DNA from 4 places in the Devosia sp. Soil_C_22 genome. Region 3 is predicted to be linked to each of the others. Evidence: predicted binding sites of a transcription regulator. Region 3 holds the regulator's gene; each other region holds the start of a gene.

Region 1 (7,691 bases), on a different contig from region 3:
GTCGTGGCCGAGCCGCTGGTCAGCCGCGGCGTCTCGCGTGACGAAGCCACCGACAAGGCCCGGGCGCTGCTCGCCCGCGTCAACCTGCCGGAGCGGCTGTGGTCGCTGCCGCCTGCCACCTTCTCGGGCGGCGAGCAGCAGCGCGTGAACATCGCGCGCGGCTTCATCACCCACCACCCGGTGCTGCTGCTCGACGAGCCGACCGCTTCGCTCGATGCGGTCAACCGCGCCGTAGTGGTTGAGATGATCGCCGAAAAGAAGGGGGCAGGGGTGGCCCTGCTCGGTATCTTCCATGACGAGGAAGTCCGCGCCCAGGTGGCCGACCGCACCGTCGACGTCACCCTGTTTGCTGCAAGGAAAGCCGCATGAAGCGCCTGTCGGAGACCCCCTCCATCCACGCTACCGCCAGCGTGAAGAACAGCCAGCTCGGCAGATACACCGAGGTCGGGGCCGAGTGCCACGTCCACAACTCGACGATGGACGACTATTCCTATTGCGTCGGCGGCACCCAGATCGCGTACGCAACGATCGGCAAGTTCGCCAACATCGCCGCCAATGTGCGCATCTATGCGTCCAAGCACCCGATGCAGCGCGCCTCGCTGCACCACTTCACCTATCGCTCGGCCATGTATTTCGAGGGCGAGGAGGATGATGCGGAGTTCTTCGCCTGGCGCGAAAGCAACTCGATCGAGATCGGCCACGACACCTGGATCGGCCATGGCGCCGTGATCATGCCCGGGGTGAAGGTCGGCAACGGCGCCATCATCGGCTCCAATGCGGTGGTCACCAAGGACGTCGCCGATTTCGCCATTGCCGTCGGCGTCCCCGCCAAACCCATCCGCCAGCGCTTCCCCGACGCCATCGCCGATCGCCTCACTGCGCTCGCCTGGTGGGACTGGAGCCACGAGCAACTGCGCTCCGCGCTGCCCGATTTCCGCGCGCTCGGCATCGAAGCCTTCCTCGAAAAGTACGAGTAGCGGCGGCGATCGCGCGGCTCCGCGTCGCAGTCCCGCTCGGAAAATTGCGTTGCCGTCAGTCGGAGGACGCCGCTAAGAAGGCGCCCCTCGCACAGATGGACCATTGATTGACCGACGAACCCGACCCGACCCTCGCCGAGCTTGTCGACAGGATTGCCGAACGGGTCGATGCCGGTGAAGGCGTGTCGGTAAGCACCATCCAGCAGATTGCGGGCAAGCGCTTCGCCGGGCCGCTGCTGTTCTTTCCTGCGATGATTGTCGTGTCGCCACTGAGCCTGATCCCGACCCTGCCGACCCTGACGGCGATCACCGTGGTCATCGTCGCGGCGCAGCTGCTTGCCGGAGCCCGCACGATCTGGCTACCGAGCCGGATCAGGGTGGCGTCCCTGTCGCCCGAGCGGTCGAAGAAGGTCATCGATTTTCTGCGGCCCTGGCTGCTGCGCATTGGAAAACTGACCAAGCCGCGGCTGACGTTTTTGGTAGATGGCATCGGCACCCGGCTGGCGGCGCTGGCTGCCATTCTCGTGGCCGCCACGATGCCGCCGCTCGAGTTCTTCCCGGGCGCCTCGACCTCCGCCGGGCTGGTCATCGGGGCGCTGGGGCTCGCGATAACGACCCGGGACGGTGCACTTCTGCTCGCCGCGATATCGATTCCGGTGGTGCTGGCCGTCGCGATCTTCCTGATATTTTTCTGAACTATCACGATAGATCAGTCGGTTAGCTCGTGCACCGGCATGGGTTGTCCACCGTCACACAAGCGTCATCCAACCTTCATGCTGACGTAGCGTGGCGGTTCTAGGTGTCGCTCCCGTTGCCAAACGGGGTGCAGGCCGCATGCTGAAGATTTCCAACGTGACGCGGCGCTTCGGCGCGAAGGTCGCGGTCGAGGGCGTCAATCTGGAGATCCCCGCCGGCCAGATGGTCGGTATCATCGGCCGGTCAGGCGCCGGCAAGTCGACCCTGCTGCGCATGATCAACCGTCTCGCCGACGTGTCGGAAGGCACGATCGAGTTCAACGGCGTGCCGGTGTCTTCGCTGCGCGGGCAGGCGCTGCGCGACTGGCAGCGCGACTGCGCCATGATCTTCCAGCAGTTCAACCTCGTGCCGCGCCTCGACGTCATCACCAACGTGATGCTCGGCCGGCTCAACCACCGCAACACCGTGCTCAACCTGCTGCAGATCTTCTCCGAGCAGGAGCAGCTGATGGCGCTCAAGGCGCTCGAGCGGCTCGACATCGCACAGACCGCCAGCCAATGGGCGCAGACGCTTTCGGGCGGCCAGCAGCAGCGCGTCGCCATCGCCCGCGCCCTGATGCAGGAACCCAAGGTGATCCTCGCCGACGAGCCGATCGCCTCGCTCGATCCGCGCAACGCCAAGATCGTGATGGACTCGCTGGCCGCGATCAACGAGGAGCAGGGCATTACCGTCATCACCAACCTCCACACCCTCGATACGGCGCGCGCCTATTGCGAGCGCATCATCGGCATGGCGGCGGGCAAGGTGGTGTTCGACGGCACGCCGGAAGAGCTCACTACCGAGGTCGCGCGCGAGCTCTACGGCGCCGACGGCCTCGAGGAGGCCTTCTCCGAGGAGATGACCTCGACCAGCCTCGAGAGCATCGTTCCGCACAAGAAGAAGAAGAAGCACGCCGACATGCCGCGCGGAGCCATGGACGCTCCGCTGGCCCCGGCCAGCCTTCCCAACTGACCAGTTTTTCGAGTTTCCGCTCCTGTCGGCCAGCCGCCTGCTCGCGCGGCGGCCGGCAGGCGGCGGAAAGCCAATCGCGTCACCAAAGGAGACTTCCATGTCCGCGATCCGCAAAGTCCTGATGGCTTCCGTCGCCGTCACCATGTCCTCGGCGGCTTTCGCCCAGGACGTGACCGCCCTCCGCATCGGCCTCGACGGCGGCGAGAACGAGTCCGACCAGCTGCGTCGTACCGAGTGCGTCATCGAGCCGCTGAAGGCCGCGACCGGCGTGTCGGAAGTCCAGCTGTTCCCCTCGCCCGACTATAACGGCGTGATCCAGGGACTGCTCGGCGGTACCATCGATATCGCCATCATGGGCGCCTCGTCCTATGCCGCGATCTACCTGCAGGATCCGGAAGCCGTCGACCCGGTGCTGACCACCCAGCAGGAAGACGGCTCGACCGGCTACCACTCGATCATGGTTGCCCGTGCCGACTCGGGTATCACCGACCTCGCTTCGACCAAGGGCAAGAAGCTCGGATTTGCCGACCCGGACTCGACCTCGGGCTACCTCGTGCCGAACGTGTCGCTCCCGGCCGACATCGGCGCTCCGATCGCCGAATTCTACGCTGAGACCGGCTTCGGCGGCGGTCACGAGAACCTGGTTCTCGGTGTGCTCGACGGCACCTGGGACGTGGGCACCACCTTCGGATCGGGCCAGGGCGAGTTCTCCGAGGGCTACACCTCGGGCAACCTGCGCATCATGGTCGACAAGGGCATGCTCGACATGGACGACCTCGTCGAAGTGTGGCAGTCGCCGATCATCCCGAACGGCCCGCTGATGGTCTCGAACAAGCTGCCGGCCGATATGAAGGAGAAGGTGACCGCCTTCTTCAAGGCCCTGCCCGAGACCGATTTCGAGTGCTTCGATGCCTTCACCGCCGGCGGCTACACCAACTTCGTCGACGCCGACCAGGCCATGTACCAGACCATCATCGACGCCCGTAAGTCGGTGATCGGCGGCTGATCCCTTCCGTCCGTGATCTTTGCGGCGGCGCCCCCGGGGTGCCGCCGTTCTCTTAAGCAGGAGCCGCCGCGCATGGCCCACACGGTCAATGACCTTCGACCGCAATCGGAAGCCGTTTTCAGGCACTATGTCTCGCAGGTGCGGACCCGGCGCCTCTATACCGTGATCGTGCTGGTGGTGTTCGCCATCGTGCTGGGCGCCTCGCTGAACTTCGCCAACGCGGCCAACTCGGGCAAGTTCTTTGAACGCCTGCCCTACATGTTCGATTTCCTGCAGCACTTCGTGCCGAACGATCCGTTCGAGATCTTTCGCGCCATGTTCGACCTGCCGAGCCCCTACGCGGATGGCTCGCAGAAGTTCGACTACATCTCCGAGCGGCTCTACATCACCGAGACGCTCTACATTCCGCATTTCATTTACCAGCTGATGATCACGGTGAACGTGGCGATCGTCTCCACCATCATCGGCGGCACGATCGCGTTCTGCCTGTGCTTTTTCGCGGCCACCAATCTCGTCGGCGCCGGCGTGGTGCGCTTCTTCGTGCGGCGGATCATGGAAATCCTGCGCGCCTTCCCCGAGATCGTGATCGCGGGCCTGCTGACCGCCGTCCTCTCGATCGGCCCGATCGCCGCGATCTTCGCGGTGTCGCTGCACACCATCGGCGCGCTCGGAAAGCTGTTCTTCGAAGTGGTCGAGAATGCCGACATGAAGCCCGACGAGGGGCTCCGGGCGGTCGGCAGTACCTGGCTCGAGCGCGTGCGCTACGGCATGCTGCCGCAGGTCCTGCCCAACTTCGTTTCCTACGGGCTGCTGCGGCTCGAGATCAACGTGCGTGCCTCCACCATCATCGGCGCGGTCGGTGGCGGCGGCATCGGCGAGGCGTTCCGCCTGTCGATCGGCCGGGACCATGCCGCCAAGACCTACGCCATCATCATCCTGCTGCTGGTGACCATCATCATCGTCGACCAGTTTTCGGGCTGGCTGCGGCGGCGGCTGGTGGGCAAGGCAGCGTTCGAACTCGGACGGGGAGCCGCCTGATGAGCCAGCTGTCAATCAGCGCCGACGAGCGCGCCCGTCTGCTCGCGCAGTATCCCGAGAGCTTCAAGCGGTCGTTCCTGCAGCGCTGGGGCCTGTTGATCGGGGCTGCCGCCACGCTGGCCTATCTCGCCTTCTGCTTCGTCTTCTTCAACGTCGGGCCGACATTCGAGAACGGCAAGTGGGACCGCGCCGCCATCTATGTGCAGGACTGGTACAGCTGGCGCGCCCAGCCGCGCCTGCGCTTCGGCGACGACGGCAGCGTCACCCCGCAATGGTCGAGCCGCGGCCAATATGCCGAAGGCGCCGAGATCGACTGGCTGACCTCCAATGCCGACGGTTCGTACACCGTGACCTATAATGGCGACGGCAACCGGCTCGAGGTGACCCCCACGCTCGTCACCGCCTATGTCGATGGAGTGGCTCATCCGATCACCATCGTTCCGGGCATGGTGACGGCGCCGGCCGGCGTGCCGGCCGCCATCGAGCAGGACGGGGCGAAGGTGCTCGTGAACTACGGCTTTGCCGGGCAGGCCGAGATCCGCGACAAGCAGGTCTACGTGCAGCGCCGGTTCATGGGCTGGGCCAACTTCCTGTTCGATCCCAAGTCGGTGTTCTGGCACAAGCCGTTCACCGAACTGGTCGGCCTCGCCTTCTCTTCGGACCGGCTCGACCCCGCGATGTCGAACGCCCAGCTCATGCTGCGCGATTTCCTCGGCAACCGGTCGTGGCAGCATGGCGACATCTTCAGCAAGCTGCTGCAGACGCTGGTGATGGCCTTCGTCGGCACGCTGCTGGCAACGCTCGTGGCCTTTCCACTGGCCTTCATCGCGGCGCGCAACATCACGCAGAGCCGGCCGGCCAACTGGCTGATGAAGCGACTGTTCGACTTCATCCGCTCCATCGACATGCTGATCTGGGCGCTGTTCTTCACCCGCGGCTTCGGTCCCGGACCGATCCCCGGCATCGCGGCGATCTTCTTCACCGACGCCGGTGCGCTCGGAAAGGTCTATTCCGAAGCGCTCGAGAATGTCGACGACAGGCAGCGCGAGGGGGTGAAGTCCGTCGGCGCCTCGCCGGCGACGGTCAACCGCTACGGGGTCGTGCCCCAGGTGCTGCCGGTCTTCATCTCGCAATCGCTGTATTTTTGGGAAAGCAATACGCGCTCAGCCACGGTCATCGGCGCGGTCGGCGCCGGCGGCATCGGCCTCAAGTTGCTGGAAGCCATGGGCACCAACCAGGACTGGGACAAGGTCGCCTACATGGTCCTGCTGATCCTCTTGGTCGTGTTCGTCTTCGACAACATTTCGAACGCCATCCGTTCACGGCTGATCGGACCGGCAGCGCACTAGGCCCAGGCACGGGCCTCTCCGTGATCCTCCCCCGCGGGCGGGGGAGGGGGGACCAGCGAAGCTGGTGGAGGGGCCGGCCAAAGGCCCGAAGCCGGCGCGCTTGGTTGTCCCGTACGCCTCCCACCCGGTGGCACGCTCGATGCCTCCCGCCCCCCTCTCTGCTGCGACTAACTCGCTACGCTCGTAAGTCTCGCGTCTCCCCCGCCAAGGGGGAGAGGGTGCGTTTCACACACGCCGATGCATGCGGTGATCTTCTCCCCCTAGGCGGGGGAGAAAGCGAAAACTTGGATCTTAGCGCAGCTAAGTCCTTAGTTTTCGCAAGAGAGGGGGTCCTGGAGGGCACCGGCGCGCCACAATCTTATCCCCGCCCCCTCCACCCCACCTTATCTTCCACCCACTTCCCCGCGCGGGACGGGTCGCAAGGAACGGCTGCGGGAAGGTGAGCGGATGCCGCAAACCTCCGGCGCCCGTGGCGGCGGATGCATCGGCGCAGCTGTCACGCCAAGAGCTAATACGAAAGTATATGTCTTTGCATAGACTTTAGTAGTAGGTCTGCCGTTCCTGCCTTGACGCTCCCGTCGCTCGCCCGGATGTTGCGCATACCAAGCGGACGATCCGCAACAGGGAAGGGGAGCTCATGGCGAGCGTCAACATCAACAAGGCCGGCAAGCACTACGGCAGCTTCGAAGCGCTGAAGGGCGTGTCGTTCGACATCGAGGACGGCGAGTTCGTCGTGATGGTCGGCCCGTCGGGCTGCGGCAAGTCCACGCTGCTGCGCATGATCGCCGGCCTCGAGGAAATCACCTCGGGCGAGATCTCGATCGGGCCGCGCGTCGTCAACGACCTGCCGCCCAAGGAACGCGACATCGCGATGGTGTTCCAGAACTACGCGCTCTACCCGCACATGACGGTGGCGCAGAACATGGGCTTCTCGCTCAAGCTCAAGGGCGTGCCCAAGACCGAGATCAAGCAGAAGGTCGACCGCGCCGCTCAGATCCTTGGCCTCGAGAAGCTGCTCGACCGCCAGCCGCGCCAGCTCTCGGGCGGTCAGCGCCAGCGCGTCGCTATGGGCCGCGCCATCGTGCGCGATCCGCAGGTCTTCCTGTTCGACGAGCCGCTGTCCAACCTTGATGCCAAGCTGCGCGTGCAGATGCGCTCCGAGATCAAGGAACTGCACCAGCGGCTCAAGACCACCACCATCTACGTGACCCACGACCAGGTCGAAGCCATGACCATGGCCGACAAGATCGTGGTCATGCGCGACGGCGTCATCGAGCAGATGGGCTCGCCGCTCGATCTCTACGATCGCCCGAACAACCTGTTCGTCGCGGGCTTCATCGGTTCGCCGTCGATGAACTTCATCGAAGGTTCGGTGCAGAACGGCGTGTTCACCACCAAGGACGGGATTGCGCTGCCGGCCGTGAACCCGCCGGCCAACGCCACGACCTACGGCATCCGTCCCGAGCACCTGCACCTCGCCGACGACGGCATCGACATCGAGGTCGTCGTGCTCGAGCCGACCGGCTCGGAAACGCAGGTCGTGGGCCGCCTCGGTTCGCAGACCATCACCGGCATCTTCCGCGAGCGCGTCAACGTGGCGCCCGGCACCAAGAT
Region 2 (7,691 bases), 970 kb from region 3:
AAGGGCACCGGCCACGGCAATGTGCGCCAGAACCCGCTGGCGGCGGCGCTGCTCGACGCCATCGAGGCCTACCAACTGCCCGCCGGACCGCTGGTGCGGCTGCTGGCGGCACGCCGCTTCGACCTCTACCAGGACCCGATGCCGGACGTTGCGAGCTTCGAAGGCTATGCCGGCGAGACCGTGTCGGTGCTCTACCAGCTCGCAGCCATGGTGCTGAACGGCGGTAACGAAGTGGAGACCGGCGACGCCGCCGGACATCTCGGCGTGGCGCACGCCTTTGCCGGCCACCTGCGGGCCTTCGGCTACAATGCATCGAAGGGGCGCATCTTCCTGCCGATGAACATTTTTGTCGCCAATGGCGTGACCGATGGGGAGATCCTGTCGGGCACCGAGAGCGAAGGGCTGTTCGCCGCGCTCGGCCAGCTCAACGACCTGGCGCAGGAGCATGTGGAGAAGGCGCGGACGGCAATCCGCGCGCTGCCCAAGCCGCTGCGGCCGGTCTTCGCACCGGTGGCCATCGTCGGCCGGCAGGCGGAATTGGCGGCACGGATGCGCGCGCCATTCGCTGAGGCGCCTGATCTGGCGGATTGGCGGAAGCTGCTGGCGATGTGGTGGTGGGTGGCTCGTTAGGCGGGCACGATCTCTCCGCGATCCTCCCTCGTTTCGCGGGGAGCGTTCACATTGGACTGCTCGGCGTCGGCGCTCTTGGGCACGGCGTCATTCCCGCGAAAGCGGGAACCTCTGTTTTTCTTGAAGCGCCGCAAACAGAGATCCCCGCTTTCGCGGGGATGACCCGGTGGATGGCTGAGTCCAATGTGAACAGTCCCCGCGAAGCTGGGGAGGGGGAACACCGCAGGCGGTGGAGGGGGCGACGGAAAACGCCGGTGCCCGTGACCGCCCCCTCCACCAGCTGCGCTGGTCCCCCTCCCCCGTAAACGGGGGAGGATCACGGAGAGAGCGTGCTTCCTGGCGGCGCGGATTTGCCACGGCCTTGGTTGCGCCTCATGATCGGACCGTAGGGGATTCGGGATGAGCTTCGGGGCTTGGCTGAACAGACTGGCGCCGGATTTTTTCGCGACGGGGCGGCGGTTTCCGTTTGCGATCCTGCTGGCGGCGGCGATGACAGCGGTCGCGCTGTTCACGATCAATGCCCCGGGTTTCGTCGATGGGCTCGAGCCATGGATACGGGCGGCGGCGGGGCTCGCGACCGGAGCGGTGCTGGCGGTGGCCGGCGTGTTTTTCGCGGAAAGCCGGCCGGAAGCGACGAGGACCGCTTTCGTGCTGAAATATCTGCTGCCGCTCGCGGCCCTGGGGCTGTTCGAGGTCACCAGCACGTTCTGGGTGTTTCCCTGGCTGCTGCCCGCCGTCGCCATTCTCTGGCTGTCGGTGTCGCCGTTCACCTGGGTGGGGCGCGGGCCGGAGCGCGAGGCGCAGCAGAACGTGTTCTGGTGGGTGAACCATCAGTCGGTGGCGACGGCGGCGATTGCGGCGGCGGCGTTCGGCATCATCGCCGTTGGGATGGTCGCCATCGAACGCTCGCTGTCGGTGCTGTTCGGGCTCGAGGCGAGCGACCTGTTCTATCGCTGGGTGCTGCCGTTTACCGGGCTGTTCCTGACCCCGGTCTACTGGCTCTCGACCTTGCCGCGTGTGGCCAACGTGCCGCCGAGCGAAACCGAGAATGCCGACTTCACCTCGACCGCGATCGGCTTTCTCGGCCAGTTCATCCTCGTGCCGCTGCTGCTGATCTACGCGGCGATCCTGCTCGCCTATACCGTGCAGATCGTCATCACGCGGGCGCTGCCGCAGGGGATGATCGGCTGGATGGTGCTCGGCTTCGTCGTCATCGGCGCCGGCACCTGGCTGGTGCTGCACCCGCGCTTCATGCGCGAAAAGCCGCTGGTGCGGTTGTTCCGCCGGCTGTGGTTCTGGCTGACGCTGGTGCCGCTGACGCTGTTCTTCCTCGCCGTATGGGTGCGGGTCGACGCCTACGGACTCACGCCCGAGCGCATGCTGCTGCTGGCCGGCGGCCTGTGGGCGAGCCTGCTGGCGCTGATCTTCCTCGTCCGGCGCGGCGATATCCGCCTGATCCCGGCGCTGGCCGGCATCATCCTGCTGCTGCTCTCGGTGGGGCCGTGGAATGTCGCGCACCTGCCGACGAGCCAGCAATTGGTGCGGCTCGATGCGCTGGTGATGAATGCCGGCGCCGACCGCTCGGCGAGCCCGCCGCGTGGTGACTGGAGCGGCGAGGAGATTGCCGAGGCGCGCGGAATCATCGATTTCCTCGTCGGCACGCCGGAGGGGCGGCAGGGCGTGCGCGAGGTGCTGGGGAAGTACGGGGTAACGTGGGATCCGGGGCAGGATGGATCTTACGTCGTGCTGGAGGCGCTTGGCGTCAGCGTGCCTTCGCCGGACGGCGTGCAGCGTTACGCGACGTTGTTCCGCGACTTTGACGGTGTTCCGGTGGATGTCGCCGCGATGCCCTATCTCATCCGGCCGGTCGGGTTGTATGGCAATACCGCCATCGATGTGCCGCCGCTGCGCTTCTGGCTGCAGGACGGCGGCATGCGTGTCGGCCCGGCGCTCACGCCGGACCCGGAGCTGACCCCGCTGGAGCTTTCGGCCTGGATGGCGCGGCAGACCGGGGCCTTCATCACCGATCCGTGGATCGACTTCGCGGTGAACGGTCGCAACTACCGGCTGGTGGTGCAATCGATCACCATCGACCGAGGCGACAACAATGCCGGGCCGGTGGTGCTAAACAGCCTCGAGGGGCAGCTGTTCTCGGACGCTGCGCGCTAGCGCGCGATATCGTCGACGCTGCGCTGCAGGCTCATGCGGTCGAGCGATTCGAAGGGCAGGTTGACGAAGATGCCCAGCCGGCGCTCGAGCTCGGCCATGATGCGGCTGAGGCCCTGTTCCTTTTCCCAGTCCTGGCCCTCGATATGGGCCGGATCGGGGCTGCTCCAGTGCGCCGAGACGGGCATGCCCGGCCATTGCGGCAGCGGCTCGCCGGCGGCGGTATCGGACAGGGTGAAGACGAAATCGAGGTTCTGCGCGCCTTCGCCGGCGAACGCGCTGTAGTGGCGCGGCTTCTGCTGCACGAACGGATACTCGCCGGTCTTCAGCAGATCGGCGACCATCAGGTCGATGGCGGCGGCCGGCTCGACGGCGGCGCTCAGGGCTTCGAAACGGCCCTTGCCGATCTTGTTGAGGATCGCCTCGGCCATCACGCTCCGCGCCGAGTTCCGGCGGGAGAGGAACAATACGCGGTAGACACGCTCGGTCACTCGAACACCCTCGCAGATCGGATATCGACGGCGGAGGTATTGCGCGGCGCCGTGACAACACGGTGACGTGAGGATGACGGGGATGTGGGAGTGCGGAGCGGGGTGTAGCGCAACGACGCTGGTGGGTTGGGGGACCGCGTGCCTGTGGCCGGCTACCTCAGGATGGGCCCCGGCCTGCGCCGGGGTGACCCTGTGGGTGGGGAGGTTAGATGGGCAAACTCGCAGGCCCCCGTCGGCCTCAGGCCCAGGTGGCGATGTCGGTCAGCGCCCGCGAAGTGATCGCTTCTTTCTTGGCGATGGTTTTTTCGGTGCTCTTCCAGCGGCCGACATGGCCCTCGGGCTTCTTGATCGACACCGGGGGGAACAGCCCAAAATTGACGTTCATGGGCTGGAAGCTGCGGGCGCCCGAATAGGCTTCGGCTTCGAGGTGGCCGCCGGTGATGTGGTTGATCAGCGCGCCCATGGCCGTGGTGGCGGGCGGGATAGCGAGGGTTTCGCCGCGCGCGTCGGCGGCGGCGAGGCGGCCGGCCATGAGGCCGACGGCGGCGCTTTCAACATAGCCCTCGACGCCGGTGACTTGGCCGGCAAAGCGCAGGCGCGGCATGGCCTTGAGCTTGAGGTCCGGGCCCAGCACCTTGGGCGAGTTGAGGAAGGTGTTGCGGTGGAGGCCGCCGAGCCGGGCGAACTGGGCGTTCTTGAGGCCGGGGATGAGCCGGAAGATCTCGGTCTGGACGCCGTAGCGCATCTTGGTCTGGAAGCCGACCATGTTCCAGAGCGTCCCCAGCGCATTGTCCTGCCGCAGCTGGACGATGGCGTGCGCCTTGACCGTGGGGTTGCGCGGGTTGGTGAGGCCGACCGGCTTCATCGGGCCCCAGCGCAGCGTGTCGCGGCCGCGTTCGGCCATGACTTCGATGGGGAGGCACCCGTCGAAATAGGGGACGTGTTCCCAGTCCTTGAAGGCGTGCAGCGGGGCCGACAGCAGCGCATCGACGAAGCGGTTGTACTGGGCTTCGTCCATCGGGCAGTTGAGATAGTCGCGCCCGTCGCCCATCGGCCCGACCTTGTCGTAGCGCGACTGGGCCCAGACGATGTCCATGTCGATAGAGTCCTTATGGACGATCGGCGCGATGGCATCGAAGAAGGCAAGCGAGTCCTCGCCGGTGAGCTGCTGGATGGCGCTCGCAAGGGCAGGGGAAGTCAGCGGGCCGGTGGCGACCACGACATTGTCCCAGTCCTCGGGCGGTAGGCCGGCGATCTCGCCGCGCTCGATGGTGACGTTGGGGTGGTTGTGCAGCGCCGCAGTGACCATGTCGGAAAACTGCACGCGATCGACCGCGAGCGCGCCACCGGCCGGCAGCTTGTGCGCATCGGCGGCCCGCATGATCAGCGAGCCGCAGCGGCGCATCTCTTCATGCAGCAGGCCTACGGCATTGTGATGATGGTCGTCGGAGCGGAACGAGTTCGAGCAGACGAGCTCGGCGAAGTTCTCGGTCTCGTGCGCGTCGGTCTTTTGCACCGGGCGCATTTCGTGGAGCACGACCTTGGCGCCGGCTTCGGCGGCCTGCCATGCGGCTTCGGACCCGGCGAGCCCGCCGCCGATGACGTGAATGGGGTTCTTTTGCATGGCGCGCCAGATAGCAAGCGGGGCGCGCGCGGGCAATGGCCGAGCCGGGTTGTCAGCCGGTGCCGGCGGGGTATGCTCGCTCGCGGCCGGTCGCCGCGCCAACCCGCGGGGGACATGTATTGACGATCACGCTCTGGGGACGGTTGAGCTCGTGCAACGTGCAAAAGGCGGTGTGGGCGCTCGAGGAGCTCGAGCTGCCCTATGAGCACGTGCCGCTGGGCGGTCAGTTCGGCGGCACCGATGATCCGGATTATCGGGCGCTCAACCCCAACGGCCTCGTGCCGACGCTGCGCGACGAGCACCTGGTGGTGTGGGAGAGCCACGCCGTGGTGCGTTATCTGAGCGCCGAATATGGCAGCGGGCTGCTGTTCCCGATGGAGGCGCGCGACCGGGCAGCGGTGGACCAGTGGACCGACTGGACGGCGACGACCTTCCAGCCGGCCTGGATCGGACTGTTCTGGAGCAAGGTGCGCACGCCGGTGGCGCAGCAGGATGAGGCGACAATCGAAAGGTCGCTGGCGGCGACGGCGCGGTGCTTCGAGCTGTTGGAGCGGCGGCTGGCCGATGCACCCTATCTCGGCGGGCGGAGCTTTTCCTACGCCGATATCGTGGCGGGGGTGTCGCTCTACCGCTGGACGACCATGGCGATCGAGCGGCCGGAGCTGCCGCATGTGGCGGCCTGGCAGGAGCGGCTCAACCAGCGGGCGGCGTTCCGGAAGGCCGTGAACGTGCCCTATGACGAGCTGGTCGGGCGGCTGACGTTCTAGGAACGGGGCCCTGAAAAGGCTGAACGCCCGCTTCTATCAGGAAGCGAGCGTTCTAGGATGCCCAAGCGATGCTGTAGACGGAGCGCGGACCGTTAGATGGTGCGCGCATGGTCGCGAGCGATACGCGTGATGTCAGTGCGGGTGATACCCAGGTCGTTCAGCTGACGGTTGTCGAGAGCGGCGAGCTCACGGACGGTCTGCTGATAAGCGGCCCACTTCTTCAGCGTGGTGCGGATGCCCATTTGTTAGTCTCCTTTCGTTTGCAGTCTGTAGATAGGTCAGTTCCGATCGGACGAGCAGAGCGAAAAGCATCAGAACCGTTATGCGTGCAGCGCATGGGTTCGGCGGATTGTGTTCATCGCCGATTCAGCTTGGCGGCAGGATGGTGGCGGCGACGCGGCGAACTCGCCAACGCGCATGGTTAGCGCGGAATGAACGCCCTGCATTCGAACAGGCCCTGCGTCATTTTCCTGAAGTCGCTGGCTGAAAGCCCCAGCCCATCGCGCGTCGAGGGAGCTTCGGTTTCCTTCGAGCCCTGCCTGGGGTCGATGAGGCGCCTGGAGCGCCATACGGCACGGACAAACATGGGCGTCACCCCTTTGCGGTCACGGCCAAAGTATCATGCGCTGATTTGCGTCCCTCCGCATGGGAGCAAAATACAGTGCCGACATGCGTCGAGCGCATGGCAAATTCATTCCACTGTCACGATGAGGGACGGGCGGACACCGGGGCGTCGCGCGTCGGGCATGAGTGTGGCGCAGGGGGGCGGGTGGGCGGATGGATGGCGGGATGGGGCCTCGGTGCGTGTGACGCCCCCACCCACCGGCTTCGCCGGTCCCCCCTCCCCACAAGGGGGAGGGAAGTCGTGCCGCGTGGGCGCGGACAGTGCCAATTTTCACAGTTGTCATCCCTGCGAAAGCAGAGATCCAACGGGCAGCAGGCGCGGGCTGTGAGGTGGACCCCTGCTTTCGCAGGGGGGTGACAGCCTGTTGATGTGGCAACGTTTTGCCCCTGGCCCTCGACCTCAGGATGGGCCCTGCGCCGGGGTGACCCTGTGGGAGGGAGGGACGGTGCCCCTTACCCGATCGTCCGTTCCAGCAGCGATAGCCAATTTCCGTGGGCGATCTTTTCGAGCAACGGCTGGTCGTAGCCGCGGGCGCTGAGGGCGTCGAACAGGCGGGGGAGGCCGGTGGCGTCGGCGATGGGGGCGGGAATCAGGGCGCCGTCGAAATCGGAGCCGAGGCCGACGCGGGTTTCGCCGAGCGCTTCGATCAGCGCGTCGAGATGGCGGACCATCAGCTCGATCTCGGTGTCGGCGCGCATCTGGCCGTCGGGGCGGAGGAAGCCGGTGGCGAAGTTGAGTCCGACCATGCCGTCGCTGTCGCGGATGGCCTTGAGCTGTTCGGCCGTGAGGTTGCGCGGGCTCGGCGTCAGCGCGTGGACGTTCGAGTGGGTGGCGACCAACGGCGCGGTCGACAGCTCGGCGACGTCCCAGAAGCCGCGCTCGGTGATGTGCGACAGGTCGATGAGGATGCGCTTGTCGTTGCAGGCTTTGACCAAGCGCTTGCCGGCCTCGGTGAGGCCAGGGCCGAGATCGGGCGAGTGCGGGAAGCGGAACGGTACACCGTGGCCAAAAATGTTGGTGCGACTCCAGACCGGGCCGATCGAGCGGAGGCCCGCGGCGTAGAGCACGTCGAGGAAGTAGAGCTCCTCGTCGATCGCCTCGGCGCCTTCGATATGGAGGACCGCGGCGATGGCATTGCGCGCCATCGCGGCACGGATGTCGGCGGCCGAGCGGCACACGGCGAACTGGCCGTTCGAGGCGGCTTCGAGCCGGAGGAGCAGGGCGACCTGATGCACTGTCATGCGGCGGGCGAGGTCCATGGGGAGCTCGGGCGGCAGCGGGGTGTTCGACATGTCGCGCGCGGTGGTGAAATCGGTGCGCTCGTTGGGCGAGGGACAGAACACCGCGAACATGCCGCCGGCGAACCCGCCCGCGCGCGCCTTAGGCAG
Region 3 (7,691 bases):
GGCACGCTGATGATCACCGCCATCGCCATGCTGGTCGCGGTCCCCGTCGGCCTCATGGCCGCGATCTACCTGAGCCAGTACGCGCCGCGTCAGCTCCGTGCCGTGGCGAAGCCGATCATCGAAATTCTCGCGGGTATCCCAACCATCGTGTTCGGCTTCTTCGCCCTCGTGACGGTTGGCCCGTTCTTCCGTGACCTTGGCAACCTGCTCGGGCTGCAGATCAGCGCCACCAGCGCGCTGACAGCGGGTGTGGTCATGGGCATCATGATCATCCCGTTCGTGTCCTCGCTGTCGGACGATATCCTCAACCAGGTGCCGCGCACGCTGCGCGACGGCGCCTACGGCCTTGGCGCTACCAAGTCCGAGACCATCCGCAACGTGCTGATCCCGGCGGCGCTACCCGGCATCGTCGGCGCCTTCCTGCTGGCTGTCAGCCGCGCCGTCGGCGAAACCATGATCGTGGTGCTCGCGGCGGGCAATAGCCCGGTGCTCCGCGGCAATCCATTCGAGCCTGTCGCGACCATCACGGTGTCGATCGTCAATCAGCTCACCGGTGATACCGACTTCGCGGGCCCGCAGTCGCTGGTCGGCTTCGCACTGGGCCTGACCCTCTTCGTCGTCACCCTGTGCCTCAACATCTTCGCGCTCTACATCGTTCGGCGCTTCCGGGAGCAGTACGAATAATCATGACCGACACGTTCGCAACTCGGGGCATGGCGTCTTCCTCCGATCGCACCAGGCTCGTTCGCGCCAGCCTTCGCCGCCGTCACATGAACGAGGCGATCTTCCGAGGGCTGGGCCTTGCTGCCATCATCGTCGCGCTTGGCTTCGTCGCGCTGCTGTTCGTCGATGTGGTGCGCAAGGGTATTCCGGCCTTCACGCAGTCGAACCTGCACCTCGCTATCAACTTCGATCCCGAGTTGATCAAGGTGGATCCGGCGCCGGCGCGTGCCGACTTTCCGTCGGAAGCCGCCTACAACGCTGCCAGCCTCAAGTGGCAGCGCGCGGTTGCTTTGCTGAACTGGAACAAGGTGATCGAGGCTTCGCTGCGCGCCGCCGCGCCGGCCGGGTTCGAGATCGACAGCCGTGCGATCCTCACCATCGCCGAGACCGATGCCCGTCACGAGGCGCGCGAGCGCTTCGTCGCCGACCCTTCGCTGCTTGGTAAGACCGTCGAGATGGACTTCCTCGCCTCGGCCAACGCCGACAACTGGATCAAGGGTAACATCGACCGCTCGCTCGGCGATGCCCAGCAGCAACTCGCTGCTCCAGCCCGTGCGCTCATCGATCAGTTCGTCGCCAACGGCACCATCTCGAGCGGCTTTGCCTGGTCGATCCTGACCAATGTCGACAGTCGCGCCGCGCCTGCGTCGGCCGGTCTGCTTGGCGCCTTCGTCGGTACCCTGTGGATGATGCTGATCGTCATCCTGCTGGCCGTGCCGATTGGCGTTTGCGCCGCGATCTACCTCGAAGAGTTCGCACCCAAGTCGCGGCTGACCGACCTGATCGAGGTCAACATCAACAACCTCGCGGCTGTACCCTCCATCGTGTTTGGTCTGCTCGGCGCGGCGGTGTTCATCAACTACATGCACCTGCCGATCTCGGCCCCGATTGTCGGCGGTCTTGTGCTGACGCTGATGACGCTACCGACCATCATCATCGCTACCCGTGGCGCGCTGCTGGGCGTCTCGCCGGCCCTGCGCCAGGCGGCGCTCGGTCTCGGCGCCAGCAAGACACAGATGGTGTTTCATCACGTCCTGCCGGTCACCTTCCCCTCGATCCTGACGGCAACGATCCTGGGTGTGGCCCACGCGCTCGGCGAAACCGCGCCCCTGCTGCTTATCGGCATGAAGGCGTTCGTCGCCGCCGTCCCCGCCACCCCGCTCGATCAGGCGACCGCTCTGCCGGTGCAGATCTACCTGTGGCAGGGCAACGAGAACCGCAATTTCTTCGAACCGCGCACGGCCGCTGCGATTATGGTGCTTCTCGCCGTGATGATCGCACTTAACGGCGTCGCTATCTATCTTCGGTCGCGCCTCGAGCGCCGGGCATAGTTTCGGGTTCGCCCAGGAGGCTTCAAATGGACATGTTGGCAGGCAAGGTCAAAATGGAAAACGCTCAGATCGCCCCAGGTTCGGATGCGGTCAACCACCCGATCCGCGTCCAGGCGCGCGATGTCACCGTCCACTACGGCGCCAAGCAGGCCCTGTTCGGTGTGTCGATCGATATTCCCGATCGTGCTGTCACCGCGTTCATCGGGCCCTCGGGTTGCGGCAAGTCGACGTTCCTGCGCTGCATCAACCGCATGAACGACACGATCGAGGGTTGCGTTGTCGGCGGCAAGATCAGCCTCGACAATGACGACATCTACGATCCAAATCTCGACGTCGTGGAACTGCGTGCGCGCATCGGCATGGTGTTCCAGAAGCCCAATCCGTTCCCCAAGTCGATCTACGAGAACATCGCCTACGGCCCGAAGATCCACGGCCTCACCAAGTCCAAGGCCGAGCTCGACGAGATCGTCGTGACCTCGCTGCGCAAGGCAGGACTGTTCAACGAGGTGAAGGACCGTCTGCACGAGCCGGGCACCGGCCTCTCGGGCGGCCAGCAGCAGCGCCTCTGCATCGCCCGCGCCATCGCCGTGGGCCCTGAAGTCATCCTGATGGACGAGCCCTGCTCGGCCCTCGACCCGATCGCCACCGCAGTGATCGAGGAACTGATCGACGAACTGCGCGAGAACTACACCATTGTCATCGTGACGCACTCGATGCAGCAGGCCGCCCGCGTCAGTCAGAAGACCGCGTTCTTCCACCTCGGCAACCTGATCGAGGAAGGCAAGACCGAGGACATCTTCACCAACCCCAAGAACAAGCAGACGCAGGACTACATCACCGGCCGCATCGGCTGACCGGACGAGGATCGATCAATGTCTACGCTCAACGAGCATATCGTTACCTCTTACGAGGAAGAACTGACCAACCTTGCCAAGCTCATCTTCGAGATGGGCGGGCAGGTTGAAGTGGCCGTATCGAACGCCACCCGGGCGCTGCTGCGGCTGGACCACAGCCTGGCGCGCCAGACCATCGATGCCGACAAGGCCATCGATGAGATGCAGAAGAAGATCGACGAGATCGCCGTCTCGATGATCGCCCGCCGCCAGCCCATGGCGACGGACCTGCGCGCCATCATCACCTCGATCCACGTCGCCAACGATCTCGAGCGCGTCGGCGATATGGCCAAGACCATCTCGCGCCGCACGTTGCAGATAGACGGGCTCAGCCTCGCGCCGAAATTCTACAACGGCGTCAAGCACATGTCCGACCTGATCCTGCGCCAGCTCAAGGCGGCGCTCGATGCCTACGCGACGCGCAACAGCGCCGCCGCCGTCGAAGTGTGCAACTCCGACGAAGAGATCGATGCGCTCTACACCTCGCTGTTCCGCGAACTGCTCACCTACATGATGGAAGATCCGCGCAACATCACGCAGTGCACGCATCTGCTGTTCTGCTCCAAGAGCCTCGAGCGCGTCGGCGACCACGCCACCAACATTGCCGAGCACGCTTACTACCTCGAGACCGGCCGCCAGATCGGGACTGCCCCCGACCAGCACCGTACGCAGGTCAAAGAGTAAGTCTGACCGACGAATCCACGACGGAGTGACCGCCGATGTCTGCTACCATCCTCATCGTCGAGGACGAGGCCGATCTCGCAGTATTGCTGCGCTATAACCTTGAGGCGGAGGGCTTTCGCGTTGCGACGGCCGCCTCGGGCGATGAGGCTGTGGAACGCATCCGCGACGGCGTGCCGGACCTGATCCTGCTCGATTGGATGCTGCCTGGCCTCTCCGGCATCGAGCTCTGCCGCCGCTGGCGGGCCCGCGAGGAAACCGCGCGCACCCCGATCATCATGATCACGGCGCGCGGCGAGGAAGAAGAGCGGGTTCGCGGCCTTGCGACCGGCGCCGACGATTATGTCGTAAAGCCGTTCTCGATCCCGGAACTGCTGGCCCGCATCAATGCGCTGCTGCGCCGCTCGAGCCCCCAGCTCGTGACCGCCGTACTGAAGGCCGGCGATCTCGAGCTCGATCGGACCAGCCACCGTGTCCGTCGCGGCGGCCGCGAGGTGCACCTGGGGCCGACCGAGTATCGCCTGCTCGAGTATCTGATGCGCCATCCCGGCCGGGTGTACTCGCGCGAGCAACTGCTCGATGGCGTGTGGGGCAACGATGTCTATGTCGACGAGCGCACCGTAGACGTACATGTCGGGCGCCTTCGCAAGGCGATCAACCGCCACCGCGACGCCGACCCGATCCGTACCGTGCGTGGCGCCGGCTATGCCTTCGACGAGCGCTTTGCCGCGCTGAGCTGACGTTGCGGACAGGTTGGAGCGCCCAGCGTTTCCAACCTGTCCAAGATTTCACCCACCTTACCAAGCCCTAACACGACTTTCGCGCTCCGCCTTCCTATGTGTAGGGCGGGCGGATATGGGCATTGAGGTGAACGAATGAAGCGTTGGCTTGCTGCTATCGGTGTGCTCGCTGTCTTGGGCGCCGCAGGCGCCGGCTGGGTCGTATTCAGCGCCCCGGCCAAGGATGCCATTCCCGCCACCACTCCGGTGACCCGCGGCTCCGTGGAGGAGACCGTGCTGGCCTCGGGGGTCATCCAGGCAAGTTCGCTGGTCAGCGTCGGTGCCGAAGTGTCGGGCCGCATCAAGTCGCTGAACGTCGCGCTCGGCGACGATGTGAAGAGCGGCGACGTGATCGCCGAGATCGATTCGCTGAACCAGGAAAACGCGGTGAAGGTTGCCGAAGCGGCGCTTGCCAACATCTCGGCCCAGAAAGAGATCAAGGAAGCAAGCCTCGCGCAGGCTCGCGTGGCGCTGGCGCGAGCTGAAAAACTCAACCCGAACAAGCTGATATCGGACGCAGACTACCAGACCGCGCAACTTGCGGTGCAGACCGGGGAAGCGGAGCTCAAGTCGATCGACGCGCAGATCCAGCAGGCCGAGCTCAGCGTCGAGTCGGCCAAGCTCGATCTCGATCGCACCCGCATCGTCGCGCCCATGGACGGCACGGTAGTCGCCGTCGCGGTGGAAGTGGGGCAGTCGCTGAACGCCAACACCTCATCGCCGACCATCGTCAAGATCGCCAACCTCGACAAGATGGTGGTGAAGGCCGAGATCTCGGAAGCCGATGTACCGCGCGTGCAGCCCGGCCAGCAGGTCTACTTCACCATCCTGGGCGATCCCGATACGCGGATCGACGCCACGCTGCGCGCTGTCGAGCCGGCCCCGGAGTCGATCGCCTCCGAGAGCGACACCTCGAGCGCGTCGACCGCCGTCTACTATAACGGGCTGTTCGACGTGGAGAATCCGGACCACAAGCTGCGCATCTCGATGACCGCGCAGGTGACCATCGTGCTCGATGCAGCCGAGGATGTGCTGACCCTGCCGGCCTCGCTGCTGACCACCAGGGCCCGCGATGGTGGCTATGTGCTCGCCGTGTGGAACACGGCCGACGAGAGGGCCGAACCGCGGCAGGTGCAGGTCGGGCTCAACAACAAGGTGACCGCCGAGATCACGTCGGGCCTGGAGGAAGGCGATCTCGTCGTCGATGCGAGCGGCCTGCGTGTCCGGACGACCGGCGGTGGCGCCGGCCAGGGTGGGGGCCGCAACCTGCTTGGCGGCGGCGGGCCGCGGATCATGATGGGTCCGGGCGGCGGCGGTTGAGGGCCCAGCCGATGACCGATCCCATCATCTCGATCCGCAAGCTGCGTCGCGAGTTTCCGGCGGGCAGCGAAAAGATCACCGTGCTCAAGGACATAGATCTCGACATCTACCCCGGCGAGATGGTCGCCATCATGGGCCAGTCGGGCTCCGGCAAGTCGACGCTGATGAACGTGCTCGGCTGCCTCGACAACGACTGGACCGGTGAATACCGGCTTGGCGGCCGCAACGTGGCGGCGCTGAAGCCGGACGAACTGGCCGAGCTGCGGCGCGAGTATTTTGGCTTCATCTTCCAACGCTACCAGTTGCTCGCCGACCTCGACGCGGTAGAAAACGTAGAGATGCCAGCCATTTACGCCGGGGCGCATAAAGCGCGGCGACGCGAGCGGGCTCACAAGCTGCTCGAGCGGCTGGGGCTGGGCGAGCGAATGACGCATCGGCCGAACGCCCTGTCGGGTGGCCAGCAGCAGCGTGTGAGCGTAGCTCGGGCGCTGATCAATGGCGGCGACATTATTCTTGCCGACGAGCCGACGGGTGCGCTCGACAGCCGGAGCGGCAAGGAATTGATGAGCCTGCTCAAGGAGTTGAATGCCGAGGGCCACACCATCATCATCGTCACGCACGATCCGTCGATCGCCGCCGAAGCCGGCCGGGTCGTCGAGATCAGCGACGGCGAGATTCTCTCCGACCGGCGCAGCGATGGGGCGGTGCGCGCCGCGTTGCCGGTCGAACCGATCAAGAAGATTCCGCGCTGGCGCGAGGCGCTGGAGCGGACGGGCGAGGCGTTCCAGATGGCGCTGCGGGCGCTGTCGAGCCATCGGCTCCGCACCTTCCTGACCATGCTGGGCATCATCATCGGCATTGCCTCGGTGGTGTCGGTGGTGGCGCTGGGGCAGGGCAGCCAGCAGGCGGTGCTGGAGCGGATCAGTTCGATCGGCACCAACACGATCAATGTGCTGCCGGGCGCGAGTGCGGCCGATCGGCGACGTGATGCCATCCGCACCCTGGTACCGGCCGATGCCGAGGTGATCGCTGCCAAGGGCTTTGCCGACAGCGTGACGCCGCAGGTCTCGTCCAGCGGGCAGGTTCGCTATCGCGGCGTTTCGGCCAACTCGCAGATCCAGGGCGTCGGCTCGGATTATTTCCGCGTCAACAACCGTAACTTCGTCGCCGGCACGAGCTTCGATGCGGCGAGCATCGACCAACTGGCGCAGGAGGCGGTGATCGACACGACCGGCCGGGACACGCTGTTTACCGATGGGCAGGACCCGCTGGGGCAGGTGGTACTGGTCGGCAACGTGCCGCTCCGCATCATCGGCGTGGTCGAGGCGAGCACCAACAATTTCGGGCCGCAATCCAACTCGATCAGCATCTGGATGCCTTACTCGACCGCGATGTCGCGTATCCTCGGGCAATCCTGGTTGTCCTCGATCACCGTGCGGGTGTCCGACACGGCGGATGTGGCGCAGGCCGAGGCCGAGATCGAGGCGCTGCTGACCCAGCGGCATGGTGCCACGGATTTCAGTCTGCAGAATACCGACACCATCCGCGAGACGATTCAATCGACATCCCAGACACTTACGCTGCTGATCTCGGCGATCGCGGTGATCTCGCTGGTGGTCGGCGGCATCGGGGTGATGAACATCATGCTGGTCTCGGTGCGCGAGCGGACGCGCGAGATCGGCGTGCGCATGGCGGTGGGTGCGCGGCAGGGCGATATCCTGCAGCAATTCCTCATCGAGGCGGTGCTCGTGTGCCTGATCGGCGGCACCATCGGCGTGGCGCTGTCGCTGGGCATCGGCTTTGGCGTCGAGCATCTGATCGAGGGGCTGAGCTTCATCTACTCGCCCACGACGATTGCCGCGGCCTTCATCTCCTCGACCCTGATCGGGGTGGTGTTCGGCTTCATGCCGGCCCGTTCGGCGGCGCGGCTCGACCCGGTGGTGGCCCTTGCCAGCGAGTAAATT
Region 4 (7,691 bases), on a different contig from region 3:
TCACCGTCGGGGACAAGACCTACACGTACTTCTCCATCCCGTTGGCCGAAAAGAACGGTCTCAAGGGCGTATCGCAGCTCCCCCACTCGATGAAAGTGGTGCTGGAGAACCTGCTCCGCTTCGAGGATGGCATCACGGTCACCCGCGCCGACATCGAGGCCGTCGCCGACTGGCTCCGCACCCGCGTCTCCGAGCATGAGATCAGCTACCGCCCCGCCCGCGTGCTGATGCAGGATTTCACCGGCGTGCCCGCCGTCGTCGACCTCGCCGCCATGCGCGACGCCACCGCCAAGCTCGGCGCCGACCCGCAGAAGATCAACCCGCTGGTGCCCGTCGACCTCGTCATCGACCACTCCGTGATGGTCGACTCGTTCGGCACTCCGCTCTCCTTCCTCCAGAACGTCGAGCTCGAATACGAGCGCAACGGCGAGCGCTATGAGTTCCTGCGCTGGGGCCAGAAAGCCTTCGACAACTTCCGCGTCGTGCCGCCCGGCACCGGCATCTGCCACCAGGTGAACCTCGAATACCTGGCCCAGACCGTCTGGACCCGTAAGGACGAGGACTCCAGCGAACTCTATGCCTACCCGGACACGCTGGTCGGCACCGACTCGCACACCACCATGGTCAATGGCCTCGCCGTGCTCGGCTGGGGCGTGGGCGGCATCGAGGCCGAGGCCGCCATGCTCGGCCAGCCCATCACCATGCTGATCCCCGAAGTCATCGGCTTCAAGCTGACGGGCAAGATCAACGAGGGCATCACCGCCACCGACCTCGTGCTCACCGTCACCGAGATGCTGCGCAAGAAGGGCGTGGTCGGCAAGTTCGTCGAATTCTACGGCCCGGGCCTCGATTACCTGAGCCTCGAGGATCAGGCCACCATCGCCAACATGGCCCCCGAATACGGCGCCACCTGCGGCTATTTCCCGGTCGACAGCGATACCCTGAGCTATCTCGAGACCTCCGGCCGCGATGCCGACCGCGTCGCGCTGGTCAAGGCCTATTCCGAGGCGCAGGGCATGTACCGCGTCACCACCTCGGCCGATCCGCTCTTCACCGACACGCTCGAGCTCGACCTCACTACGGTTGTCCCCTCGCTTGCCGGACCCAAGCGCCCGCAGGACCGCGTCGCGCTCAGCGAAGCTGCCCCGAAATTCGCCGAGGCTATGAAGGATCTGGGCGTCGGCCGCAAGGAACGCACTGCGCTCCCCACCTCGGTCGGCGAGAGCCGCTTCGTCGATGAGGGCGCCACCGGCGTCGATGACATCCCCGAGGAAGCCGCCTTCCCGGTCAAGGGCGCCGATTACGGCCTCGACGACGGCCATGTCGTCATCGCCGCCATCACCTCGTGCACCAACACCTCGAACCCGAATGTACTGATCGCCGCCGGCCTCCTCGCCCGCAAGGCGCGCGCCAAGGGCCTCAAGGCCAAGCCGTGGGTGAAGACTTCACTGGCGCCGGGCTCGCAGGTCGTCACCGACTACCTGACCGCCTCGGGCCTGCAGGCCGATCTCGATGCCCTCGGCTTCAACCTCGTCGGCTATGGCTGCACCACCTGCATCGGCAATTCCGGCCCGCTGCCGGAGGCCATCTCCGAGTGCATCAACGCCAACGACCTCGTCGCCGCCTCGGTGCTCTCGGGCAACCGCAACTTCGAAGGCCGCGTGAACCCGGACGTGCGGGCCAACTACCTCGCCTCCCCGCCCCTGGTCGTCGCCTATGCGCTCGCCGGTACCATGCACAAGAACCTCGTCACCGAGCCGCTCGGCACCGGTTCGGACGGCCAGCCGGTCTATCTCAAGGACATCTGGCCCTCCAACCAGGAGATCGCGGATGTCGTGCGCACCGTGATCACGCCGAAGATGTTCCTCGGCCGCTACTCCGACGTGTTCAAGGGCGACGAGAAATGGCAGGGCATCGCCGTCGAGGGCGGCGAGACCTATCGCTGGAACTCGAGCTCCACCTATGTGCAGAACCCGCCCTATTTCGAGGGCCTGACCATGGAGCCGGCGCCGATCACCGACATCATCGAGGCGCGCGTATTGTCGCTCTTCCTCGACTCGATCACCACAGACCACATCTCGCCGGCGGGCTCGTTCAAGCCCTCGACGCCGGCCGGCCAGTACCTGGTCGAGCGCCAGGTCGCCCCCAAGGACTTCAACTCCTACGGCGCCCGCCGCGGCAACCACGAGGTCATGATGCGCGGCACCTTCGCCAACATCCGCATCAAGAACCAGATGCTCCCGGGCGTCGAAGGCGGCTTCACCAAGGGTCCGAACGGCGACCAGATGCCGATCTACGACGCGGCCATGGCCTACCAGAAGTCGAACACTCCGCTGGTGATCTTCGCCGGTAAGGAATATGGCACGGGCTCGTCGCGTGACTGGGCCGCCAAGGGCACCCGCCTGCTCGGCGTTCGCGCCGTGGTCGCGCAGAGCTTCGAGCGCATCCACCGCTCGAACCTGATCGGCATGGGCGTGCTGCCGCTGCAGTTCGCCGAAGGCGAGAGCTGGCAGAGCCTCAAGCTCGACGGCTCCGAGACGGTGACGATCGAGCACCTGCTCGAGCTCGCCCCGCGCGCCACCGTGAAGGTCAAGATCGTCCGCGCCGACGGCCGTATCGAGTTCGTCGACACCCGCTGCCGCATCGATACGATCAACGAGCTCGACTACTACAAGCACGGCGGCATCCTGCACTACGTGCTCCGCAACCTCGTCGCGGCGTAAGCGACAGGACCCCAGTATCCTGCCCCCCGCCTCGTGGGGGAGGATAACTCCCGACGGTGATGGAAGGGGTGGCCGTGCTCACGCACCACCCCCGGAAACCATCACGAAAACTCGCGTCGATTTGACTCGCGCGGGCGCAATGGCCTCAATACAAAAGTCGCCATGCTGCTTCGTCCGGTCCTTGCCGCCCTCACGATTTCGTTCGGCCTTTCGCTCCCCGCCCTCGCGGGCGAGCTGAAGGTTTCACCGAAGGCGGTGCTGGAGCTGTTCACCTCGCAGGGCTGTTCGTCCTGCCCCAAGGCCGACGCCATGCTCGAGGAGATGGGCAAGCGCGATGACGTTGTCGCGCTCGCCTACCATGTCGACTACTGGGACTATATCGGCTGGGAAGACACCTTCGGCACCAAGGAGAATTCCGAGCTGCAGCGCGACTATGCCGAGAGCTGGGGCTCTTCGCGCATCTTCACGCCGCAGCTGATCGTCAACGGCAAGGGCGGCATGGTCGGCTCCAAGCGCGACGCCATCAATTCGGCGCTCGGCGGCGCCAGCTTGCCGGTCGCCGTCACGCTCAGCGAGGCCGACGGCGATACGCTCGAGGTCTCGATCCCGGCGCATGAAGGCTACCGCAAGTCGATGATCTGGCTCGTCACCTATCTCGATCGTGCCGACGTGGCCATCGAGCGCGGTGAGAACAAGGGCAAGCAGATCGGCTACACCCAGATCGTCACCGGCCGCCAGGTGCTGGGCATGTGGGATCCCGCTTCCGGCGCCACCCTCACGCTGCCGCTTTCCGAAGTGCTGACCGGCAATGCCAACGGCGCTGCCATTCTTGTCCAGGAACAGCGCGCCAGCCTGCCCGGCCCGATCCTCGGCGCCGCCGCCTTCACCCGCTAAACCTCCCGGCCATAGTAAAACTCCCGCCGGCGTGACCGCCGACGGGAGAAGAATGACTGGTGCATGTAAGAGGCGGCCGGCATTCGGGCATCGTGGTTTGGGGGCTCGGTCAGCCCGGATGCCGGCCACTGGAGGCAATGGTTGTATGCTGCCGGTCCATTCGGGCGCGATGAGGGAGGGAATGTGACCGAATTTGGGTTTCTGCGTTAACGCCTGCGGCGGATGCGAATGAGCGTCCCCCGGCGCTGGACAAGCCGCCGGAACGGCGCAATCATGACATCTGCGTGACGGGGAAGACGAATGGCGGACGAACCCGAGGATATAGGGTCTGGGCTCCTGATCGACTTTCGGTCGGTCCCGAGCCCTTCAGCGCCGGCTGGCAAGCCGCGCGTCGCACCGGCGGTGACCTTCGACCGCAAGGAGCTCCAGTCCATCCTCAACGTCTATGGCCGCAAGGTCGCCGAGGGCGAGTGGCGCGACTACGCCATGGACTTCCTACGCGACCGGGCCCTGTTCTCGATCTACAAGCGCGCCTCCGAGCGGCCCTTCTATGTGGTCGAGAAGAACCCCAGGCTGCGCAACAGGCAGGGCCAGTACATGGTCACCGGCCAGGACGGCCGGGTCCTCAAGCGTGGCCACGAGCTCATCAACGTCCTCCGCGTGCTCGAGCTCGCCGTCGTCAAGTGATCCATCTCCGACCGGCCACCCTGGCCGATGTCCCGGCGATGAGCGCCACGCTGATCGCCTCGATCACCGAGCTCTGCGCCGCCGACCACCACAACGATCCGGCAGCGATCGCACGCTGGACCGCCAACAAGACACCCGACGGCGTCATCAAGATGCTCGAGGCCCCCGGCACCCAGCTGCTCGTTGCCGAGCGGAACGGCGAGATCGCCGCAGTTGGCTGCGTCATGGGTAGCAGCGAGATCGGCCTCAACTACGTCCACCCCGCCTACCGCTTTGAGGGCGTCAGCCGCGCCCTGCTTGCTGCCATGGAGGAGTTGATGCGCGCCGCCGGCACCACCGAAGGCCGCCTCAAGGCGACCACCACCGCGCACCGCTTCTATCTCGATGCCGGCTGGATCGACTCCGGCCCGCTCGACACCGGCCGCTGGATCGATGCCTGGCCGATGACCAAGCGGCTCTAGGCAGTTCGCGTCCAGGCGATCCACACACTCCCGCGTGGGTGGGCAGCCGCCTACAGCGCCAGCTGCATGTAGGTCACGCCGATCCAGCGATCGAACTTGAAGCCGGTCGCTTCCTGCGTGCCCACATGCTTGAAGCCTGCCTTCTTATGTAGCCGGATCGAATTCGCCCGTTCCGCCGTGATCACCGCGATCATCTGCTTGAAGCCGAAGGCGCGGCTTTCATCGATGAGGCGGTCGAGCAGCCGCCCGCCCAGCCCCTGCCCCACCACGTCCTGCCTCAGGTAGATCGAGTTCTCGCAGGTGAAGCGATAGGCGATGCGCGTGCGGTAATAGGAGGCGTAGGCATAGCCCACCACTTCTCCGTCGCGCTCCGCCACGATGATCGGATGCCCCAGGTCCAGCATGCCGCCGAAGCGCCGCGCCATTTCCGCCTCGCCCGGCGGGTCGTATTCGAAGGTGATCACCGTGTCGGTGACATAGGGGCGATAGATCGCGGTGATCGCCGGCACATCGCGCCATTCGAAGCGGCGGAAGCTGATGTCGTTCATCTGGGGTCCGGAAACGAAGAAGGCCGCGATCTTGATAGATCGCGGCCTCCGATGTCGTCCAATCAGACTTGCTGATCGCAGAGATTACTCGCGGTTGCCGAACAGGCGCAGCAGCATCATGAACAGGTTGATGAAGTCGAGATAGAGCGACAGCGCACCCATGATGGCGCCCTTCTGCAGCACCTCGGCACCCAGCCCGACGTCGTAGCTTTCCTTGATCTTCTGCGTGTCGTAGGCGGTCAGGCCCACGAAGATCAGCACGCCGATCGCCGAGATCGCGAAATCGAGCGCCGACGAGGCGAGGAAGATGTTCACGAGGCTGGCGATGATCAGGCCGATCAGGCCCATGATCAGGAAGTTGCCGATGCCGGTCAGGTCGCGCTTGGTGGTATAGCCGTACAGGCTCATCGCACCGAAGGTCGCGGCGGTGATGAAGAACACCTTGGCGATCGAAGCGTCGGTATAGACGGCAAAGATCGACGAGAGGCTCAGGCCCATCACGGCGGCGAAGGCCCAGAACAACAGCTGCGCGGTCCCCGCGCTGAGCTTGTTGATGCCGAAGCTCAGCACCAGCACGAAGGCCAGCGGCGCCAGCATGACCACCCAGGCGAGCGGGCTGCCGTAGAGCAGGTTGAAGTTGGCCTCGCTGGCCATCGCCCACTGGTTGGTGAAGTAGGCGACCAGGCCCGTGACCACGAGGCCCAGGCCCATGTAGTTGTAGACCTTCAGCATATAGCTGCGCAGGCCCTCATCGATGGCCGCGGCGGTTCCGGCCCGCTGAGCGGCGATAGTCGGACGGTCGAATTCAGCCATGACGAAATAATCCCTTTCCTGGCGACTGGGCGGGGCGCTCCTCTCGCGCCCGTCAGCGCTTCAATATGAGCGTAGCCCTCAGTGAATACAAGTACGCGGGCCCCACCTCACCGAACCGTAATGTCGCAGTCCGGCAAGCGTTTATGTCGGGGCGGTGAAGCAATCCCTTCGCTCGGGACACCACACTTGCCCCACTGCATTGTCGCCGGTACGGTCCATGAGCACCTGGTGCCGAATCAGGTGCTGAAGGTAGCGGCAAAGGGAGGGTCGAATGCCCAGGCTCTTTACCGGAATCGAGGTCCCGCGCGAAGTCGGCCTCGCTCTCTCCTTGAAGCGGGGCGGCCTGTTCGGCGCCCGCTGGATCGACCCCGAGAATTATCACATCACCCTGCGCTTCATCGGCGATGTCGACTACCACGTCGCCAACGAGGTGACCGACATGCTCGACCGGTTGATCGACAGCGAGGGCTTCACCGTCCGGCTCGACCATCTCGGCTCGTTCGGCGGCAACACGCCGCGCGCCCTGTTCGCCGGCTGCACCGCCAATGTCGCGCTGCTGCGGCTGCAGGCCGCGCAGGAGCGGGTATTGCAGCGCTGCGGCCTGCCCCCCGAAAGCCGCAGGTTCGTTCCGCATGTGGCGCTCGCCCGCCTGCGCGGCGTTTCGGCGGAGGAGGTGGCGCAGTTCATTGCCGGCGCCGGTCGCTTCACCCCGCTGGAGTTCAAGGTCCAGCGCTTCGTGCTGTTCTCGTCCAAGGATTCGGTCGGCGGCGGCCCCTATCTCGTCGAGCAGGCCTATCCGCTGGCCGCTTGAGCCGTCTTAACCCTTCTTTTACCGTCGCGGCCCAAACAGAAATCCCGGTAATCCGGGGTGTCAAATTGCCGACAAGATTGCCGGTAAGGTCGCGCATGATCAAAATGCGCAGCCGCTTTGAGACCTTGGTAACCATACCATGGCACCTTCCAGAGTGCTGTTCGCGCAACTTTCGGACAAGGATGTTCGGGCGATGACATCATCTCGTTTGGTGCTGGCTGGTGCGATTGCGGCCAGCCTTTCTGCTGCCTTGGCAGCTCCGGTTTCGGCTCAGGAAATCAAGCAGCTGGGAACCTTCGGTACCACCAAGGCGTGGACCGCCTGGACCGGCGCCGATGCCAATGGCGCCATGTGCTACGTGTCGGCCCAACCCGAGGATTGGGGCCCCAAGGAAGTGGGCGGCTCTCCGGTGCGGCGCAGCCCCATCCATTTCCTCATCATCAATCGCAAGGGTCTGGGCACCTCCAACGAGGTGCAGACCCAGGTCGGCTACGCCTTCGGCACCGGCAACGTCACCGCCAGCATCGATGGCAAGGACTTCCCCATGGTCACCGAGGGCGAGGCCGCCTGGCTCGCCGTCGAGGCCGACGAGCCGGCCTTTGTCGCTGCGCTCAAGGCTGGTTCCAAGCTGGTCGTCTCCGGCACTTCTGCTCGCGGCAACCGCATGACCGACAACTACAACCTGTCGGGTGTCACTGCCGCTCTCGACGAAATCGCCAAAGCCTGCGCTTGATGTGGCGACCCGGCGTCACCG

What was found. Region 3 encodes PhoB, which activates phosphate uptake and scavenging genes when phosphate is short. Its sites were predicted from a motif close to TGTCATNNANCTGTCAT; they were not measured.
Region 1: phnC (phosphonate ABC transporter ATP-binding protein) is a predicted target of PhoB. The motif match lies at 1,736-1,752, and genes of this name have one in related genera.
Region 2: AC3A6I_RS07930 (arsenate reductase/protein-tyrosine-phosphatase family protein) is a predicted target of PhoB. The motif match lies at 3,339-3,355, and genes of this name have one in related genera.
Region 4: AC3A6I_RS18840 (DUF2794 domain-containing protein) is a predicted target of PhoB. The motif match lies at 3,891-3,907, and genes of this name have one in related genera.

Annotation. Positions count from the first base shown of each region.
Region 1 covers NZ_JBDGIY010000003.1:22,653-30,343, reverse strand. The annotation lists gene phnL (phosphonate C-P lyase system protein PhnL) at 1-369, shown strand, start outside; gene AC3A6I_RS20385 (LbetaH domain-containing protein) at 366-977, shown strand; gene AC3A6I_RS20380 (exopolysaccharide biosynthesis protein) at 1,085-1,672, shown strand; gene phnC (phosphonate ABC transporter ATP-binding protein) at 1,812-2,684, shown strand; gene phnD (phosphonate ABC transporter substrate-binding protein) at 2,782-3,690, shown strand; gene phnE (phosphonate ABC transporter, permease protein PhnE) at 3,763-4,728, shown strand; gene phnE (phosphonate ABC transporter, permease protein PhnE) at 4,725-6,077, shown strand; gene AC3A6I_RS20355 (ABC transporter ATP-binding protein) at 6,715-7,691, shown strand, end outside.
Region 2 covers NZ_JBDGIY010000001.1:1,659,662-1,667,352, forward strand. The annotation lists gene AC3A6I_RS07920 (phytoene/squalene synthase family protein) at 1-630, shown strand, start outside; gene AC3A6I_RS07925 (DUF4153 domain-containing protein) at 1,030-2,799, shown strand; gene AC3A6I_RS07930 (arsenate reductase/protein-tyrosine-phosphatase family protein) at 2,796-3,287, opposite strand; gene trmFO (methylenetetrahydrofolate--tRNA-(uracil(54)-C(5))-methyltransferase (FADH(2)-oxidizing) TrmFO) at 3,526-4,911, opposite strand; gene AC3A6I_RS07940 (glutathione S-transferase family protein) at 5,031-5,678, shown strand; gene AC3A6I_RS07945 (DUF1127 domain-containing protein) at 5,771-5,920, opposite strand; gene AC3A6I_RS07950 (dipeptidase) at 6,756-7,691, opposite strand, start outside.
Region 3 covers NZ_JBDGIY010000001.1:690,335-698,025, forward strand. The annotation lists gene pstC (phosphate ABC transporter permease subunit PstC) at 1-684, shown strand, start outside; gene pstA (phosphate ABC transporter permease PstA) at 687-2,054, shown strand; gene pstB (phosphate ABC transporter ATP-binding protein PstB) at 2,081-2,908, shown strand; gene phoU (phosphate signaling complex protein PhoU) at 2,927-3,631, shown strand; gene phoB (phosphate regulon transcriptional regulator PhoB) at 3,667-4,368, shown strand; gene AC3A6I_RS03285 (efflux RND transporter periplasmic adaptor subunit) at 4,504-5,727, shown strand; gene AC3A6I_RS03290 (MacB family efflux pump subunit) at 5,739-7,688, shown strand.
Region 4 covers NZ_JBDGIY010000002.1:355,111-362,801, reverse strand. The annotation lists gene acnA (aconitate hydratase AcnA) at 1-2,723, shown strand, start outside; gene AC3A6I_RS18845 (DUF1223 domain-containing protein) at 2,886-3,617, shown strand; gene AC3A6I_RS18840 (DUF2794 domain-containing protein) at 3,918-4,304, shown strand; gene AC3A6I_RS18835 (GNAT family N-acetyltransferase) at 4,343-4,765, shown strand; gene AC3A6I_RS18830 (N-acetyltransferase family protein) at 4,816-5,313, opposite strand; gene AC3A6I_RS18825 (Bax inhibitor-1/YccA family protein) at 5,398-6,126, opposite strand; gene thpR (RNA 2',3'-cyclic phosphodiesterase) at 6,398-6,937, shown strand; gene AC3A6I_RS18815 (invasion associated locus B family protein) at 7,131-7,670, shown strand.